Tunturibacter psychrotolerans: one gene and its partner. The protein of the gene in region 2 binds, or shares a complex with, the protein of the main gene of each other region. Links are inferred from orthologs where the notes say so. Each region holds a gene or a part of one and is shown on either strand. Other genes may lie near its edges.

Region 1 (6,983 bases), 770 kb from region 2 along the record:
CCATGGATGAAACCCGTGCAGAGCTCCGAGGACGGAGAAGGAGCTGGAGTCGAACGATGGCGGCCCAGAGGCGACGAAGGTACCGGCGCCGTGGCGGCTCTTCAGGACCCCCATGGCGGCAAGAAATCCAATGCCGGAGCGGAGGCTGGAGCGGCTGATCTTAAGCTGACGAGCGAGATCGCGTTCGGGAGGGAGGCGGTCGCCGGGCCGAACCTCGCCTGAGCTGATGAGAGAGCGAATGTGCTCGACGACGTGCATGGTGAGCTGGCTATGTCCAGAGACCTCGTCGAACTGCTCTTTTGCCTCTTTTTTCACGCTGCGTGCTGCTCCTTGAGCGGGATTTGATGAAGGGTAACACGGCGATAAAGGCGCGTGTTTTGGGAGAGGCGACGGAGCCGGACGCGCGAATGGTCCAATTTGAGCAACATTCGTCAGGTCGTGGGTAAGGCGAGAGTTAGATGGTCTGCCGGGCGCCGAGACGGGGTATGAGTACTTGGAAGATGAGGAGAGCGGTCACGTAGGCGAGGCCCGCCATCGTGAAGATGAGCAAAGGGTGGAGGGAGAAGAAATGAGAGACGAGCCAGGTGAAGCACGCGCCTCCGAGGGCGCCCGCCGCGCCGCCGATACCTACAACGGTGCTGACGCTGGTGGATGGGAACATGTCGGTTGGCGTGGAGAAGAGGTTGGCGGACCAGCCCTGGTGAGCGGCGGTGGCGAGGCAAAAGAGGCCGATGGCCGGCCATGCATTATCGGGGAAGAGAGTGTGCATATGCGGAACCAGCATGATGGGAAGGACGCAGATTGCGCAGATAAGAAGAGCGAATTTGCGCCCGGAGTTGACGCTGTGGCCGTGTTTCATGCGGAAGCCGGAGAGCCAGCCGCCGGCGATGGAACCAACGCTCGCTGCAGCGTAGATGACAATCAGCGGATATTTGACATGACTTAGATTGAGGCCGTAGTTGTCGTTGAGAAACTTAGGGAGATAAAAGAGATAGAACCACCAGATAGGATCGGTGATGCCTTTAGCAATGCAGAAGGCCCAGAAGCCACGGTGGCGGAGAAGGATGGGATAGATCGAACCGCCCTGGGTGACGGGAGCAAGGTTGGCCTGGGTCTGGGTAGCGCCACGGCGGAGTTTGTTGTACGGGAAGATGACCCATAGGATCGCCCAAACGAGTCCCATAGAACCTGTGCAGATGAAGGCGGCGTGCCAGCCCCAACGGGCGGCGACGGCTGCGATGAGGACGGGCGCGATAAACGCGGAAGCGTTGGTGCCGGAGTTGAAGAGCCCGGTGGCGAGAGCGCGCTCTTCGGAGGGGAACCACTCGGTGGTGGCTTTGATGGCGGCGGGGAAGTTGCCGGACTCGCCGAGGCCGAGAAAGATGCGGGCAATGCAAAACCCTGCGACGCTGGTGACGACAGAGTGGCTGATCGAGGCGCAACCCCAGACCAGGATGGCGAGGGCGTAGCCGGTTTTGGTGCCAAGCTTGTCGATGATGCGGCCAGCGAAGAGGAAGCCGATGCCGTAGGCGATCTGGAAGCAGATGAGTACGCGGCCGAAGTTGAGGTTGTAGGCGGTCTGGTGGGCGGCGTCCACGCCCGGAATCCAGCCCATGAAATCGAGGTGGAGGAGCGGCTCGATGAGGGAGAAGACCGAGCGGTCCATGTAGTTGATGGTGGTGGCGAGGAACAGAAGACCGCAGACGACCCAGCGGATGTTTGATTTTTCCGGGGTGGTGGCGGAGAAGCCCGAGTCAGGCAGGCTGGCAGTATTGATCGACATTAGTTGCAACTCCAGCGTAAATGTTGGTCTGACGTGTGCCCCGGACTGGTCCTGCTGCGGCAGATTCGGTGCAAGGGGTGTTGAGGAAGAGGATAGTCCGTATTGGGCACTCGGTGTCAAGCGACATCCTAGCCAATTTCCCGATCATTCCCGGTTACAAATATCTTGCTAACTGCCGAAGCCATGATAATGGGTGAATTCAGAAGATCTGCGCTTGGCGCAGCCCGTGATAGGCGAGCCAAGAGCACGGTATCATCGCTGACGTGGATGAGGTTTTTAATACGGACGGGACAAGTGTCGTGAGTATGGTGTCGCGGCTGCGGTCGGGGGATGTGCGCGCTCTCGCTCGGGCGTTGTCGATCGTGGAGGGTGGCGGCGCGGCGGCGGCAGCGTTGATTGAGGCTTGCCGTGGGTTTGCGGGGAACTCGCTACGAGTGGGAGTGACGGGACCGCCGGGGGCAGGTAAGAGCACGCTGGTAGACCAGATGGTGAGATGGCTGAGGCAGCAGGGGCAGAGTGTTGGGGTGGTGGCGGTCGATCCCTCAAGCCCGTTTACGGGGGGCGCACTGCTGGGGGACAGGATTCGGATGCAGGGTTTTGCCGGGGATGATGGGGTGTTTATCCGCAGCATGGCTTCTCGGGGTGCGATGGGTGGTGTGACTCGCGCTACTGCGGATGTCTGCGTGGTGATGGAGGCGGCGGGGCGGGAGACGATTCTGATTGAGACGGTGGGGGTGGGCCAGGATGAAGTAGATGTGATCGGGCTTGCGGATGTGACTGTGCTGGTGTTGGTTCCCGGGATGGGCGATGAGGTGCAAAGTCTGAAGGCCGGGGTGATGGAGGTGGCGGATGTGTTCGTCGTCAATAAGAGCGATCGTGGGGGCGCCGAACTGGTGGAACAGGAGATTGTTGCTATGCAGGGTTTAGCGTTGGGCCCAGATGGTTGGGTGCCACCGGTTGTGCGGACCGTTGCGACGACAGGGGAAGGTGTGCAGGAGTTGATGGAGAAGGTGAAGCAACGCGCGCTGGAGAAAGTAGCGCGAAAGGTGAGGATTGACGGCGCTGCGGGGCTGAGTGCTGTGCGGCAGCGTGGACTGCGGCTGGATCATCTGGGTGTTGCGGTGAAGAGTATTGCGGGGGCGCGTGGATTTTATGAAGCGTTGGGGTTAGCGGTGAGTCACGAGGAGACTGTGGAGCATGAACAGGTAAAGACGGCGATGCTGCCGCTTGGCGAAAGCCGGATTGAGCTGCTGGAGGCGACGGAGGAAGACTCTACGATTGGAAGATTTCTAGCGAAGCGCGGTGAGGGGCTGCATCACGTTGCTGTGCATGTGGATGGGATTGACGCGATGTTTGAACGGCTGACCAAACAGGGAGTGAGGTTGGCAAGCGATGCGGTGAGGGTGGGGGCAGGCGGACACCGGTATTTCTTTGTGCATCCGGCGAGTACAGGAGGCGTGCTGTTGGAGATTGTGGGAGATGCTGAGCCGCATCAGGGTGCGGAATGATGCGGTTTTTAATGATTCATACGGCTGGTGCGGAGGGGAGCGTCGCGCTGGGAGACGCAGGCGCGGCACAGACGATTGTTGCGACTGAGATGTTGCCGGGGAGAACTTCGTCGGAGCGGCTGGTGCCGGCAGTGCGTCGTCTGATGCGGGCAAGTGGATGGAAGCTGAGTGAACTGACGGCCGTGGTGGTGGTGCATGGACCTGGATCTTTTACTGGTGTAAGAGTAGGCGTGAGCGCAGCCAAGGGGTTGAGTGAGGCGGGTGGTGTGCCGCTGATCGCGGTGTCGCGTCTGGCGTTGCTTGCCGGCTCCGTCGATGACGGCGGTGAGAAGGTGCACACGGTGCTCGATGCGGGGCGCGGTGAGTTTTATTACGGCGAATATGTCGGGCGAAGCTGCGTGCGGGAGGCCTTGATGTGCGCGCAGGATGTGATGGTTGCGGCATCGGGTGGGTTGGTGGTGGTGTGTGAGGCGAAGGTAGAAGAGAGTTTGGTGGAGTTGCGGTTGAGGCTAGTGGAGGAGCCATTGGCTGGGGATGCTTTGCCGTTTGCGGTGGAGCGGGTTGTATCGGGGGAGTTCGACGATGCGGCTACGCTGGATGCGAATTATCTGCGGCGGACGGATGCTGAGATTTTTGCAAAGCCTGCCGTGCCGAGATCGGCTCGATGAGTGTTGTTGATTATCGAGTCCGGGAGGGTGTCGCTGCGGATCTTGTGGGGGTGATGCGGCTCGAAGAGGAGACTGCGGAGGCTCCGCATTGGGCTGCGGCGGAGTATGCAGCAATTGTGGATTCGGGCGGACTTGCTGATGGTGCGGTGAGGAGGCGCCTCTTCGTTGCGGAGGACGAGGCGGGGTTGCTGGGGTTCGCCGTGGGGAAGGTTCTGGTTTCAGAGGTTGTGAATTTGGGGGAGCTTGAAAGCGTTGCGGTGGGCGTGTCGACGAGGCGAAGTGGGGTTGGCAGGATGCTTTGCGAAGCGGTCATTCGCTGGTGTGTGGAGCGGGGCGCGACGGAGATGGAACTCGAGGTTAGGTCTGGGAGTGCGGGGGCGATTGCGCTTTACAGAGGGTTGGGCTTCGTTGCCGTCGGTGAACGTGCTGGATACTATCGAGATCCCGACGACGACGCGTTGCTGATGCAGTTGAAGTTAGCGGAAGGTGCGTAATCCACATTGCCCGTGTTGATTGCGCTGTGATAGTTTGTCGGCCATCAGTGCGTTGTTGTCTGTGCTGGAGGTATTCTCACGTGCAAACTGGCAAGTTCACCGAGCTGCCCCACCCTGCGTCGTTTCCTTCCATTCAACAATTGATGCAAGAACATAGCCTGTATGATCGCAGGCTGGATACGTTGCGATCCAAGTTGTTTCTGACGGATTCCGAACAACTGGAAGAGGTACGTTTGAAGAAGTTGAAGCTCAGACTGAAGGATGAGATCGAGCGGCTTCGGCGGCTGGGAGTAGCATCCTAAGGTCCAAGAGACAAGGCTTCGAGGGCACGGTGGCGATCGGCTGGGGCGAAGTCGCGCCCAAGTCCGAGGTGTACGTGGCCTTATAATCGAGTCACTTATGGTGCGAGACGGTTTCTTCTATGCCTTAGGGCTTGGGTTGGTTGCGGCAGTGCTCTGGTATTTGAATATGCCGATTGCGCTGGTGGCGTTGCCGGTGGTGCTGGCGGCTTTCTTTTTGTGGTTTTTTCGTGATCCGAACAGGACGATTCCTCAGGCGCCGGGACAGATTGTGTCTCCCGGCGATGGCGTGGTTACGGAAGCTGAGTGGATCGAGACGATTAGTGGAAGCCGGTTACGGCTTAGCATCTTTCTGAATGTCTTTGACGTGCATGTGAACCGCTCGCCTGTGGGCGGTGTAGTGAAGGTGTGCGAGTTTCGCAAAGGCGAATTTATGAATGCGATGAAGCCGGAGTCGGTGCTCAATAACGAGCAGACTTTGATCACGATCGACGCCGGCGGTTACGAGGTCAGCTTTAAACAGATTGCGGGGCTACTGGCGCGACGCATCGTTTGCAATCTGAAGGTGGGTGACCGGGTGGAGCGCGGACAGAGAATCGGCCTCATCAAATTTGGGTCGAGGGTAGATGTTCTGATTCCTGCTGCTGCGAACCTGAAGGTGAAGACGGGGGCTCGCGTAAAGGGCGGATCGACTGTACTGGCTGTGCTTCCAGAGCAGGCGCTCAATGAAGCATCGGCAGTGGTGGCTTGATGGAGGATGCACAGATAGGCACTGACGGTAAGATGAGGCGTCAGCCCAGTCGCGGGATGTATGTGCTGCCGTCCCTGTTCACGGCGGGCAACATGGCTGCGGGATACTACGCGATTACACAGAGTATTCAAGGGTCGATGGCGGACCAGAGTTACTTTGACCGAGCTGCACTGGCCCTAGGAATTGCGGTGCTGTTTGATGGGCTGGACGGAATCATCGCAAGAATGACGAATACGACGAGTGACTTTGGTAGGGAACTCGATTCACTTGCGGACGTGATTACGTTTGGCGTTGCGCCGAGTTTACTGGCTTACATTTGGGGCTTCCGCATGTTGCCGTCGATGGCGCATCCGGAGGCGCGGCAGCAGATAGTCCATATCGGGGTGTTTGTCTGCTTTATTTTTTTGATCTGCGGCGCCAGCCGGTTGGCTCGATTTAATATCAGCATCAATCCGCAGCCGCGCAATCCGGGTCGTCCGGGCAAGAAGTATTTTGTAGGGATGCCGATACCGGCGGGTGCGGGCGTGATCAGTTCGGTGGTTCACTTTCAGCGTGGATCGCCAATCGACAACCCGTGGGTTTCAGTGGTGTGGCTTTGCCTGTTGTTGTTTACCAGCTTTCTAATGGTGAGCAACTGGCGCTTCTGGAGCGCGAAGGAGATTACGGTTGGAGCACGACACCCCTACAGGCTGTTTGCGGTTATAGCGGTAGTAGGTGCGTCGATTGTGCTGTATCACCAATACATGCTGATTATTATCGCGATGGCGTATCTGGTATCTGGCGTGGTGGCTCGGCTGGCGTATTCGTGGGGCAGAGAGCGACGGCATTCGAGTGCTGCGATTCGGTGATGCAGGGTGAACAGATAAAATAGTGGTCTGGCTCTTCAGATCCCTTATCTAGACGACTTTTCAGGTAAATATGACGGACACAATGTATCGAATCGGAATTGTTGGTGCGTCCTCGCTTGCCGGTAAAGAGCTGAGCGAAGAGTTGGGTGAGTCGTTGCTGGGAGCATCGGACTTTGTGCTGCTCGACGAAGAGGAGGCGGCGGGACAAGTGACTGCGGCTGGGGATGAGGTTGCGTTTATACAGCGGCTGGAAGCATCTTCTTTCGATCGGATGGACTTTGTTTTCTTTTCGGGCGATGCGGCTGTGACGAAGAAGCATTGGCAGGCCGCGCGGCGTGCCGGCGCAAGTATTGTCGACCTAACCTATGCATTGGAGGACGAAAAGGATGTTCTGGTACGGGCGCCATGGGTGACGGAGATTTTAGCGGACAAGAACCGACAAAGTGGACCGGAACCGGACCTAAAGACGCCTGCCGTTGTCGCGGCACATCCAGTCGCCGTAATGCTTGCCTTGGTTGCGGGAAGGGTGCAAGAGAGATTGCCTTTGACGAGTGTTGCTGCAACCGTCATGGAGCCAGCGTCGGAGTATGGTCGCGCTGCAATGGATGAATTGCATCAGCAGACGGTCACGT
Region 2 (7,568 bases):
CGACCCGCCGCAGTGCTGCGTCACGCCCATTGCAAACAGAATGCAGGTGCCATCCGCCGCCGCAATCTCATGCGCCACCGTCGTCAGCGTTGCCGCAGGAACGCCGGTGATCTTCTCGGCATACTCCATCGTGAATGGCTCGAGCGATTTCTTGAACTCGTCAAAGTGATTCACCCACTTGTTGATGAAGTCTATCTTCGCCAGGCCGCTGTCGATGATGTACTTCGAGACCGCGCACATCCACACAGCGTCGGTCGAAGGATTCGGACGGAAGAAGATATCGGCGCGCTCGGCCATCTCGTGCTTGCGAAGGTCGGCAACAATCAACCGTTGCCCACGATGCTTGTGCGAACGCTTGACCCGCGTGCAAAGCACAGGATGGTTCTCCGCAGGATTCGCGCCCACGATCAGCACCAGCCCAGCCTTCTCGATATCCGCAATCGATCCCGAGTCGCCACCGTAGCCGACAGTGCGCTGCAAACCCATCGTCGCCGGATTCTGGCAGTAGCGAGCGCAGTTATCGACATTGTTGGTCCCGATCACCGCACGCGCCAGCTTCTGCATGACGAAGCTCTCTTCATTGGTGCACTTCGAAGAGGCAATAAACCCCAGCGCATCCGGCCCGTGATCGTTCTTGATGCGTTTGAAGGTGTGCTCGATGATGTCGAGCGCTTCCTTCCATTCAATCTCGCGAAAGCCTTCGCCATCGCGCAACAGCGGCTTGACCAACCTGTCGTCCGAATTAATGTGCCCCCATGCGAATTTGCCCTTCACGCAGGTAGAGATTCCATTCGCAGGCCCATGCCACGGTTCGACCTTCAAAATATGGCGATCCTTGGTCCACACCTCGAAGCTGCATCCCACCGCGCAATAAGTACAGACCGTTTTGGTGCGCTTCGTCCGCTCGTTGCGCATCTCCGACTCCATCTCAGAGAGCGAAAGAATCGGGCCATACCCAATCGGCGGCTCAACGCCCTTCACTACGTCGATCATATTGTTCAGTGTTGCAGCCGGCAGGTCGGTCATATAGCCCGCCTCACCCAGCATCGACTTCTCCATCAGCGCATTGCACGGACAGACCGTGACGCAGTGCCCGCATGAGACGCAGCTCGAACCTTCAATCTGCATTCCGCCATCCCACAGCACGCGAGGATGATCACTCTCCCAATCAATCGACAGCGTCTCATTCACCTGCACGTTCTGGCATGACTCTACGCACCGGCCACACAGAATGCACTGGTCCGGATCATAGCGATAGAACGGATTCGACATGTCCTTCTCATACGGCTTCCGCCTGTACTCGCGGTGCTGGTGCTTCACATCGAGGACTGCCGTCGTGTTGTGGATCGTGCAGTTCTGGTTGTTGTTGTCGCACACCGTGCAGTACAGCATATGGTTCTCGAGGATGCGATCGAACGCCTCACGCTGCGCAATATCAACCGCTTCGCCAACGGTCTCTACCTTCATCCCCCCAGAGACTCTTGTCGAACATGCCCGCGCCAACTCGCCGTTCACCTTCACCAGGCAGGTGTCGCAGCTTTCGATGGGGCCCATCTGCTTCACATAGCAAACCTGCGGCACAGGCTTCTGCGCATCCACCGCGGTACGCCGGTTCAGCAGGTCGATCAACAGTTCGCCGGAGTGGCCTGGCACCTGCAGCCCATCAATAGTCAACTGTGTATTCGGAGTGAACTCGGCAGGCGTATTCAGCAGCGATTTCGTAGTAGCCATAAGCCCTCTAGATGCAATGCAGAATAGCAGGCAATTCTCTGTCTGACCACTCCGTCTCTTTCAACACTACACCCGAATTCGCGATGACAAATTCGTTACAAAAATGCATCCGGCAAGCTGTTCTGCCGCATCCAAATTGTCCCGGTTGAGGCCTTAACTCGTCCCCGCGGAGGCCTGGAAGTCTTCGGCTCTCACAACTTCTTCACGATCGACACACTAGCCGTCGTGCGGCTCTCCCCACCGTGCCCTCACGACGGCCAGACCCTCTTCGGTCGTAGTGGCCACGCCCTCAAGCTGAGCGTCCTCGGCTGCCTCCAGCATCTCTTTGAACTGTGGACTCGGGCGATATCCCGCTGCTATTAGATCCCGGCCCGTCACCAGCAACTTCGGCCGAATCTCCTCCACTGGCGCTGCCTCATATCGCTCCTTCGCAAACTCGTACAGCTTCAAATCCCCATGCGCCGACATGCAATCCATCCAGTGGAGCGCAAGATGTTCGTCAAACTTCGGCAGCCGCAGAAACCGCTTCAGCGTCGACTCTCTCATCTGCAGAATGTCCCCGAAGCGCATATGGTTCTTGACCAGCGCAATGATCTGTTCGGCCTCCTCATTCGAAAAACGCAGCCGTCCAAGAATCGTCTCCGCCATGCGTACTCCAACCTCCACGTGCCCATCAAAGCGAATTCGATCTCCCGCCTTCTTCGGATCAGGTGGCCGAAACGTAGCCGGCTTTCCAATGTCATGCAGCAGCGCTCCCCAGGCCAGTGCGACCGAAGCGCCCGGCTTCAGCTTCTCCAGCAGCAGCATCGTGTGGACCCAAACATCGCCCTCCGGATGAAACTGCGGCGGCTGCTCCACGCCGCGCATCTTCACGGCCTCGGGCAAAATATGCTGCAACAATCCCAGCTCACACAACATTTCGAACGCGCGCCGCGCATGCCCTTCCGTCAACATCAACGTCAACTCATCGCAAATCCGTTCAAGGCTAACCTGCGTAATCTCCCCCGCAAGCTCGTTGATCGCCTCCGCGGTTTGAGCCTCAATTTCAAACTCCAGCCGTGACGCAAACCGCACAGCCCGCAGCATTCGCAGCTTGTCTTCGGAAAAACGATCCTTCGCGACGCCGATCGTCCGCACCAGGTGATTCGTCAGATCTTCACGTCCGCCAACAAAGTCCAGAATCGCCGCCTCATGTGAGTCCGCCAGCGGATCGAACAGCATGCCATTGATCGTGAAGTCGCGCCGCTGCACATCTTCGCGTGGATCGGTTGAAAACCGCACCGCGTCCGGCCTTCTCCCGTCGCTGTACGCCCCGTCATGCCGAAACGTAGCTACCTCCGTGGCAATCTCAGAGCCGTCTTCCCCCGGCGTACAAACCAGCACCACGCCAAAGTGCGCCCCCACCGAGTACGTCTTCGTGAACATCCCCATCGCTATATCAGGTGTTGCGCTCGTAGCCACATCGAAGTCCTTGGCCTCCATCCCCAGCAGCAGATCGCGCACGCATCCACCCGCGAAGTAAGCCTTATGCCCCGCGGCACGCAGCGCCACCACGATCTCTCGCGCTGCCCTGTACCTCGAATTGTCCTTCCACGGATCCCTCATGCCTTCCCCTATGATAGAGAGATGCCCGAAAGCCGCCAGAGTGGCTCAAAGACCGGCCTGATCCTGGGCATCGAGAGCTCCTGTGACGAGACCGCAGCCGCCGTCGTCCGCGCCGGCAGCGAAGCCCTCTCCAACGTCGTCGCCTCGCAGATGTCGCTCCACGCCAACTACGGCGGTGTCGTCCCCGAACTCGCCTCCCGCGAACACCTCCGCAACATCGTCCCCGTTGTGCGCGAGGCAATGTCTCGCGCTAACGTAACCTTCGCCGATCTCGACGCCGTAGCCGTCACCGAAGGCCCAGGTCTCGCCGGCGCGCTCCTCGTCGGCATCACCTACGCAAAGGCCCTCACGCTCGGCCTCGATAAACCCCTCATCTCCGTCAACCACCTCGAAGGCCACATCCACGCCGTCCTCATGGAGACGCGAGAGCGCTCGGAATCCCCTCTAGAACTCCCTCTTCTCGCGCTCGTCGTCTCAGGCGGCCACACCCACCTCTATCTAGCAACTCACCAGCAAGGAAGCGAAACCTGGACCTACCGCAACGTAGGTCGCACCGTCGACGACGCCGCCGGCGAGGCGTACGACAAGGTCGCCAAACTGCTCGGCCTCGGCTACCCAGGCGGGCCCTGGATCGACGCGCTTGCCCCCCACGGCAATCCCCGCGCCGTCCCCTTCACCTTCGCCGAAATAAAACATCGCGCTCCACGGCCCGGTATCACCAACAAGAAAGCCCCCGCAAACACCGAAGGCCCGCACTTCGACTTCTCCTTCAGCGGCATCAAAACTGCGGTTCTCCGCTACGTCGAAACTCACAACATGCGCGACACTATCGAGTCCCGTCGCGCCGCACTCGCCGCCGATCCCACCCTTACGCCCAAGTCCGAAGCCGTAACTAAACTCTGCGATCAGCAGACCCTCGACCTGATTGCTTCCTTCCAGTACGCCGTCGTCGGCAATCTTCAACGCCAGACCTTCGCCGCCGCCGAAGCCTTCGGCGCGCACAGCATCGTCGTCTCCGGCGGAGTCGCCGCTAACACTGAGTTACGCCGGCGCCTCCAGGCCGAAGCCGACCGCCGCAACCTCCCCATCGCCTTCCCCTCGCTCGCGCTTTCCACTGACAACGCCGCCATGATCGCCGCCGCCGCATGGCCCAAGCTCATCGCCCAAAACTTCGCCTCGGAAGACCTCGGAGCCACCCCCCAGCTCCGGCTGGGCCAGCAGTAACCGCACTACGCGCAATTTGCCCCGAGAGATCAGCTAAAATCATCAAGGAACCTCAAGCGAGAGCAGTCTGCACCGCGCCACGCGCCGGCTGCGGCAGGAACAGTGAGCACGTGGCAACCATCGAACTCTTCAACACACTCGGCGGAAAGATTGAAACACTCGCCCCCGTCGACCAGAAATCTCTGCGAATGTACTGCTGCGGCCCCACCGTCTACGACTACGGCCACATCGGCAACTTCCGCACCTTCCTCCACGTCGACGTGCTCCGCCGCGTCATCCGCCAGCAGGGCATCCCCGTCCAGCACGTCATGAACATCACCGACGTCGACGACAAGATCATCCGCAACGCTGGCGCTGCCGGCGTCCCCATCGCTCAGTACACAGAAAAGTTCGAGCGTGCCTTCTTCGAGGACCTCGACGCCCTCGCCATCGAGCGCCCCGAGTACATCTCCCACGCCACCGCCTGTATTCCCGACATGGTCTCGCTCATCGAGCAGCTTGCCGCCAAGGACATCGCCTACAAGGCCGAAGACGGCTCCTGGTACTTCCGCATCGCTCGCTTCCCCGAGTACGGCAAACTCTCCAAAAAAGACTTTGACGGCATTGAAGACGGAGCCCGCGTCGACATCGACGAATACGAGAAAGACGCCGCCCGCGACTTCGCCCTCTGGAAGGCCGTAAAACCCGGTGAGCAATCCTGGGAAACCGCTCTGGGCACCGGCCGCCCTGGCTGGCACATCGAGTGCTCTGCCATGGCGACAAAGTTCCTCGGCGACGATATCGATCTCCACGCCGGCGGCGAAGACCTCATGTTCCCGCACCACGAAAACGAGATCGCCCAGTCCGAATCGGCCTCCGGAAAACCCTTCGTCCGCCACTGGATGCACGTCCGCTTCCTGCTTGTCGAAGGCAAGAAGATGTCGAAGTCCGAGGGAAACTTCTACACTCTCCGCGATCTGCTTCTCAAGGGCTACCGCGCCTCCGCGATCCGCTTCCTGCTCATCTCCGTGCCCTACCGACACCAGATGAACTTCACCTTCGACAGTCTGATCGAATCGACCAACGCCATCGATCGCCTGCGCACCTTCCACCAGCGCATGTTGAAGGGCGGCTTCCTGCAAGGACGCGATCAGGCTCTCTCGCTGCTCACAGGTGAGGCGAGGATGGCGTACACCATCGCACTCGCAAACGACCTCAATACAGCAGAAGCCCGCGCCGCCATCTTCGATCTCGTTCGCGCCGCCAACACCGCAGCCGACACCGGAATGCTACGCAGCGAAAACGTGACGGAGATCCTCAGCGTACTCGAGCTCTTCGACGGAGTCTTCGCTGTCCTCGAAGACAAGGACGCAGCCATCACTCGCGCCGCGCTCGCCTGGGCCGAAGCCGAAGGCCGCCTCGACGAAGCCGCGCCCGAACTCGTGGCCACACTCTCCTTCTCCGACGCCGACATCGACGCCCTCGTCGCCGAGCGCACTCAAGCCAAAAAGACCCGCAACTTTGCCCGCGCCGACGCCATCCGCAACGACCTGCTTCAAAAGGGCATCCTAATCGAAGACTCAAAAGATGGCGTCCGCTGGAAGAGAAAATAAGCGCGCCGGAGTGGAATCGATGACCTTCGCACCCCGCACTCTCGTCGCAACGTTCGTCCTTGCGGCCCTATCCCTCACCGCAGCCGCGCAAACGCCCGCTCCCGATACCACCGGGTGGGAGAGCGAAGCCCTCAAACTCCGCCTCTTCTACCCCTCCGACCTCGCCAAGGCGGACCCAGAAAAAGTCCTTCACGACGGTCACCTCACCCTCTTCAACGTCGACAACCCCAAGCTCGCTGCCGAGACTCACTGCCTGCGTCCCGCTCTCCTGCTCGAACTCCCGCAATCAGGCCCAGCGCAAACCGCGGAAACTCAACCCACCGCAGAAGGCAGCACCCACGTCACCGTCACACCTGCCATCACAGCATCCATTCTGCTCGCCGAACTCGATATCGACTGTCTCAACGCCGAGCACGAGAACAGCAGCACCACGCTCCTTTCCGACTTAGCCGAGATCGTCATCAAGGTGCCCGGCATGAAGTCCATCGCGCAGCCTTCGTGGTACAACGTCGGCTGGCAGAAGGTTCACATGGCCGCAGCGCAAGGTCCGGCGCAATCCCCGCAACCCGCAGACCCCGCAACTCCCACTGCCCCGCAGCCGCTCTACACCATGGGTATCTCCACCAACTGGAACAGTCATCTTCTGGTCTGGTACTTTTCTTCGAACAACATTGACACGCTCAATCGCATCACCAAAACTACAGTCCGCTTCGGTCGCGCCGAAGCTGCGCCGCTCTACCCGCTCCCCATGGGCACCGCGGCCCCATAGCTTCCTCTAACCTTCACCACCGCTGAGGCCCATGACCAAAGATCTTCTTCCGATCGAAGCCATCGTCGAAAAACTCAACCTGCCCGAAAAGTACGTGGAACGCCTCGGACGCTACGGCGCCAAGCTCACACTCGATCTCCTCGACGACCCCGCCTTCCCCGTACGCGGCAAGCTCATCCTCGTCACCGCCACCACGCCCACTCTCTCTGGCGAAGGCAAGACCGTCACCTCCATCGGTCTCGTGCAGGGCCTCGAAAAAATCGGCAAGAAAGCCATCATCACCTCTCGCGAGCCCTCTCTCGGCCCCGTCTTCGGCATGAAGGGCGGCGCAGCCGGCGGCGGTCGTTCGCAGGTTGAGCCAGCTGAAAAGATCAACCTCCACTTCCATGGCGACTTCCACGCCATCACCTCCGCGCACAACCTCCTGGCAGCGCTCATCGACTCACATCTCTTCCACGGCAATCCACTCGATCTAGACCCCCATGCCATCACCTGGCCTCGCACGCTCGACATGAACGACCGTGCCCTTCGCCACATCATCGTGCAGGCCGGGGGGAAACGCGACGGAGCCAATCGCCACACCGGCTTCCTCATAACCGCCGCGAGCGAGATCATGGCCATCATGACGCTCGCCGACAGCCGCGAAG

Evidence for each region. Proteins that work in one complex are often made in the same cells at the same time.
Region 1: the proteins of tsaD (region 2) and tsaB are in contact, whole or in part, in a solved structure (PDB 4WQ4), measured with the Escherichia coli proteins. The link is inferred for Tunturibacter psychrotolerans from one-to-one orthologs.

The regions. Positions count from the first base shown.
Region 1 is NZ_CP132942.1:4,718,685-4,725,667, reverse strand. The notes cover bases 2,124-5,123. They hold tsaB (tRNA (adenosine(37)-N6)-threonylcarbamoyltransferase complex dimerization subunit type 1 TsaB), read left to right. Parts: upstream 2,124-3,287; coding sequence 3,288-3,959; downstream 3,960-5,123. Other genes in these bases: RBB77_RS19850 (phosphatidylserine decarboxylase), read left to right, coding at 4,853-5,123; RBB77_RS19855 (DUF465 domain-containing protein), read left to right, coding at 4,534-4,755; RBB77_RS19860 (GNAT family N-acetyltransferase), read left to right, coding at 3,956-4,453; meaB (methylmalonyl Co-A mutase-associated GTPase MeaB), read left to right, coding at 2,124-3,291. In the rest of the region: RBB77_RS19880 (FadR/GntR family transcriptional regulator), read right to left, coding at 1-315; RBB77_RS19875 (MFS transporter), read right to left, coding at 455-1,783; more of meaB, read left to right, coding at 2,089-2,123; more of RBB77_RS19850, read left to right, coding at 5,124-5,503; pssA (CDP-diacylglycerol--serine O-phosphatidyltransferase), read left to right, coding at 5,503-6,351; RBB77_RS19840 (Asd/ArgC dimerization domain-containing protein), read left to right, coding at 6,422-6,983. UniProt on the Escherichia coli protein: Required for the formation of a threonylcarbamoyl group on adenosine at position 37 (t(6)A37) in tRNAs that read codons beginning with adenine.
Region 2 is NZ_CP132942.1:5,491,269-5,498,836, reverse strand. Bases 2,506-5,458 are described here. They hold tsaD (tRNA (adenosine(37)-N6)-threonylcarbamoyltransferase complex transferase subunit TsaD), read left to right. Parts: upstream 2,506-3,357; coding sequence 3,358-4,560; downstream 4,561-5,458. Other genes in these bases: cysS (cysteine--tRNA ligase), read left to right, coding at 4,671-5,458; RBB77_RS23055 (CCA tRNA nucleotidyltransferase), read right to left, coding at 2,506-3,336. Also shown: fdhF (formate dehydrogenase subunit alpha), read right to left, coding at 1-1,731; more of RBB77_RS23055, read right to left, coding at 1,948-2,505; more of cysS, read left to right, coding at 5,459-6,152; RBB77_RS23040 (hypothetical protein), read left to right, coding at 6,172-6,921; RBB77_RS23035 (formate--tetrahydrofolate ligase), read left to right, coding at 6,953-7,568.